One region of the Streptomyces sp. WAC07094 genome, then DNA from elsewhere that is predicted to be linked to it. Evidence: riboswitches for the same ligand, from Rfam matches in the RefSeq annotation. Region 1 holds a riboswitch; the other holds the start of a gene.
What was found. A riboswitch is a leader RNA that binds a small molecule or an ion and turns the genes downstream of it on or off. The one in region 1 is predicted to bind S-adenosylmethionine.

Region 2: another riboswitch for S-adenosylmethionine. It lies ahead of RCR19_RS26900 (aminotransferase class V-fold PLP-dependent enzyme); the one in region 1 lies ahead of RCR19_RS42110 (putative leader peptide).

The regions. Positions count from the first base shown of each region.
Region 1 is NZ_JAVMJZ010000004.1:49,087-51,281, reverse strand. Features, by position in the region: gene RCR19_RS42120 (LLM class F420-dependent oxidoreductase) at 1-86, shown strand, start outside; gene RCR19_RS42115 (DUF1684 domain-containing protein) at 154-978, shown strand; SAM riboswitch class IV at 1,072-1,185, shown strand; gene RCR19_RS42110 (putative leader peptide) at 1,221-1,337, shown strand; gene RCR19_RS42105 (ABC transporter substrate-binding protein) at 1,557-2,195, shown strand, end outside.
Region 2 is NZ_JAVMJZ010000001.1:6,082,281-6,084,475, reverse strand. Features, by position in the region: gene RCR19_RS26900 (aminotransferase class V-fold PLP-dependent enzyme) at 1-921, opposite strand, end outside; SAM riboswitch class IV at 1,106-1,222, opposite strand; gene trpD (anthranilate phosphoribosyltransferase) at 1,413-2,195, opposite strand, start outside.

The DNA of each region.
Region 1 (2,195 bases):
CCGAGGTCGTGTTCTCGGGCACCGACATCGCGGGAGAAGACGACCGCAAACGCACCTGGCGCCTCCTCGGCGAACTGGCCGGCTGAAGTCGCCCGTCGGCCCGACAGCACCTGCCCTGCACGAAGGCACCCCCGGCTGCGAAGGAGATTCCCCATGACCACCGAGGCCACCACCACGGACCTCCAGGCTTTCACCGAGACCTGGCTGCAGTGGTACCGCGCCCATGAGGCCCGGCTCGCTGCCCCGCACGGGTTCCTGGCGATCACCGGCCTGCACTGGCTCGACGACCGGCCCCAGCGCTTTCCGGACGCGCCCGGCGCGTGGCGCACGGGCCCCGAAGGGGTCGTCGTAGACCTCGACGACGGCGAGGAATTGGTCGTCGACGGCACGCCGGTGCGCGGCGAGCACCGCTTCGGCGTGCTTCCCGAGCGCGGCGGCGTCGACGCCCTGTGGGCAGACGCCGTCATCGAGGTCGCCAAGCGCGGCGGGCACGACATCGTGCGCCCCCGGCACCCGGACGCGCCGCTGCGCACGGCCTTCACCGGAACGCCCGCCTACGCCCCCGACCCGCGGTGGGCTGTGAGGGGCCGCTACATCCCCTTCGACACTCCGCGGCCGACCACCGTGGGCGCCGCGGTCGAGGGCCTTGAGCATGTCTACGACGCCCCGGGCAGGGTCGAGTTCGAGCTCGAGGGGCGCCCGCTGTCGCTGACCGCGTTCCCCGGCCATGGTGCGGGACGTCTGCTGGTGCTGTTCACCGACGCGACCTCCGGGGTCACCACCTACGCCGCCAACCGGTCCCTGGCCCTCGATCCGCCCGCCGCCGACGGCACGGTCGTCCTGGACTTCAACCGGGCCGCGAACCTGCCGTGCGCCTACACGGACCTGGCCACCTGCCCGCTGCCCCCGGCCGAGAACCGGCTGCCGGTGGCGATCGAGGCCGGCCAGAAGATCCCGCGCGAGCGTGGCGGCTCCTGAGCCGGACGCGCACTCTCGCACCGACTCCCCTTTTACAGGGCGTCCTTGTGCGCCATTGACGTACGACAAGACCGCTCCGTACGATCACAAACTGGCATTGAGTGTCAGCGTCAAGCCCTGGCTCGCTGACCGGCAACCCTCCCCCGCGGTGGGGTGCTCCAGGTGAAAGCCCGGCGGGATCAGCGACGATCTCCGCAAGCGCGGGGCCCCGTGACCGGGGTTCGGATAGGTGGAGGACCGATATGCGGCACGGTGGTGACCTCAGCGCCCGCTTCGCCGGCGCCACCGTGTTCTCCCGGCTCTCGCGTCGGCGCCACATCGACCTCAAGCGCTCGACCAGCTGTCTCTGTCAGGCCTGACGGGCCTTCCCGCCGCTGGTCGCAGTACGGCACCCGCCGTCGCCGCACCCGCCTGCGCCTGATCTCGTTCTGTCGTTGATCCCCCCTTTTTTTGCCCTTTGATCCTCGTCTGCACGGCGCTCCCCCGGTCCCGGCGTCGCGCCGGCCGGGGCCGCACGCCCACGCACGGCCGTGCCCTGCACCATCCGTGCCTGGTGATACGAGTAGGAGAAGCCCTCCGTGACTGCACTTTTCGATGTCAGAACCTCCCGGTGGGCGGTACTGACCGCCCTTGTGACGACCAGTGTGGTGCTGACCGCCTGTGGCTCCGGCGGCGGCGATTCCGGCAGTGGCGCCGGACGGCCCACGTCCGGCGGCACCCTGACCTTCGCGGTGGGCTCGGACGCCGGCTGCGTGGATCCGCAGCAGGTCGCCAGCAACGAGACCATCTACTCGGTGCGCCAGATCGTGGACTCGCTGACGGACCAGGACCCCAAGACCGGCACGATCGTGCCGTGGCTGGCCAAGAGCTGGGATGTCAGCTCCGACGCCACGACGTTCACGTTCCATCTGAGGTCGGGCGTCACCTTCAGCGACGGCTCGAAGCTGACCGCGCAGGTGGTCAAGGACAATTTCGACGCGGTGCCGAAGCTCGGCGCTCTGGGGACGCTCGCCGAGGGCTATCTGAGCGGCGTCAAGAGCACCACGGTGGTCGACCCGCTCACCGTCAAGGTGACCTTCAGCCAGCCCAACGCCCAGTTCTTGCAGGCCACTTCGACTCACTCGCTGGGGATCGAGTCGTCGGCGAGCGTGAAGAGGACCCCGCAGCAGAAGTGCAGCGACGGGGTGATCGGGTCCGGGCCCTTCGTGTTGAAGCAG
Region 2 (2,195 bases), on a different contig from region 1:
GGCCTCGGTGAGGGCCTTGCAGGCGGAGGCGATGGCGTAGGCGCCGATGACGTTGGGCGAGCCCGCCTCGTGCCGCGCGGCGCTCTCGTGCCACTCGACGTCCACTCCCCCGTCGGTGCGCCGGGTGACCTTGCGGCTGGCACCGCCGCCCGCGAGATACGGCTCGGCATCGCGCAGCCAGTCGGCGCGGCCGGCCAGGACTCCCGCGCCGAAGGGCGCGTACAGCTTGTGCCCGGAGAAGGCGACCCAGTCGACGTCGAGGTCGCGGACCGACACCGGGTGGTGCGGGGCCAGCTGGGCGGCGTCCAGCACGATACGGGCACCGTGCGCATGCGCGGTCGCCGCGAGCTCGCGCACCGGCCACAGCTCACCGGTGACGTTGGACGCGCCGGTGACGCAGACCAGTGCCGGGCCCGAGGCCCGGGAGGGGTCGCGGTGCGCCAGGGCGCGCTCCAGGGTCTCGACGGCCTGCCGCGGAGTGCTCGGGGCGTCGAGGTAGGTCACCTGCGCGTCCCGCCACGGCAGCAGCGAGGCGTGGTGCTCGGTCTCGAAGACGAAGACCTCGCAGCCGGCCGGGACCACGGAGGCCAGGAGGTTCAGCGAATCGGTGGTGGACCGGGTGAAGACGACCTGGTCGTCCTCCCGGCAGTCGAGGAACTCCGCGACCGTCCCGCGGGCGTTCTCGAACAGGTCGGTGGAGAGCTGCGAGAGGTATCCGGCACCGCGGTGGACACTGCCGTAGTACGGGGCGTAGGCCGCCACGTCGTCCCAGACCCGCTGGAGCGCCGGGGCGCTGGCCGCGTAGTCGAGCGCGGCGTAGGTGACTTCGCCGCCGGTGACGAGCGGGACGGTCACATCCCGTCCGAGAACGGGCAGCGGGGAACAAACGGACCGGTCGGATGCGATGGTGGAGACGGACATGGGTGAACTCCCGTGAGGACAGGTGGATTCGCCGTGCCGGACGGTGCGCATGACGGCGCGTGAAGGGGTCGACGGCACACGAAGGGGTGAAAGGGGATGCGGAGGCGGGGCTCTGCGGCCCTAGCGCATTCGCTTGCTCACGGAAGGCTCCCTCGAACGACCAGGACCCCTGGTGACGCGAGGGGGTCCGCGCTTGCCGCAGACCTCGCTGCCTGCGGCCTGGTCCTCACCCGGGGCACCCCGCCACGGACGGAGGGTTGCCGGACAGCCGGCCGGGGCCGAATGGCTGTCGCTCATGACCTGCGCAGGACATTAGAGGGGTGATCGATCGGCTGCAACTTCTGTCCGGATACCGGGACGCACCGAGGGTCACGGGAGGCGCTCAGGAGGGGACGGTCCCCTACGGCGACCGGTGTGCACCACGGCAGGGCCCGGAGACGGCTCGGGCGGACCGCGGCAGAAGAGACCGCGGCCCGCCCGGAGCGGTGGTGCTAGGCGTGGCTCGCGGCCACCCAGCGGTCCAGGACGCTCTTGGCCGCTCCCGAGTCGATCGACTCCGCCGCCCTGTCCATGCCGGCCCGGATCCGGTCCACCAGGGGGCCCTCGGCCTGCTCCAGCGCCACGAGGGCCGCGGCGGAGTTCAGCAGCACGGCGTCACGCACCGGGCCCGTCTCACCGTCGAGCAGCCGCCGTGCGACCTCGGCGTTGTAGGAGGCGTCGGCGCCCCGCAGCGCCTCCACCGGCACCAGCTCGATACCGACGTCCCGCGGGTCGAAGGCCTCCTCGGTGACCTTGCCGTCGCGGACCACCCACACCCGGGACGTCGACGTCGTCGTCAGCTCGTCCAGCCCGTCGTCGCCCCGGAACACCAGGGAGGAGTTGCCGCGCTCCGCGAGGACCCCGGCGACGATGGGCGCCATCCGCGGGTCCGCGACCCCGACCGCCTGCGCCTTCACCTTCGCCGGGTTCGTCAGCGGGCCCAGGACGTTGAACGTCGTACGGATGCCCAGCTGTCCGCGTGCCGCGGCCACGTGCCGCAGCGCCGGGTGGAACTTGACCGCGAAGCAGAACGTGATCCCGGCCACCTCGGCCACCTCGGCCACCCGGTGCACCGGCAGCTCCAGATTGACGCCGAGCTTCTCCAGCACGTCCGAGGCACCGGACGCGGAGGACGCGGCCCGGTTGCCGTGCTTGACGACCTTGGCGCCGGCGCCGGCCACCACGATCGACGACATCGTGGAGATGTTCACGGTCTTCGCGCCGTCACCGCCCGT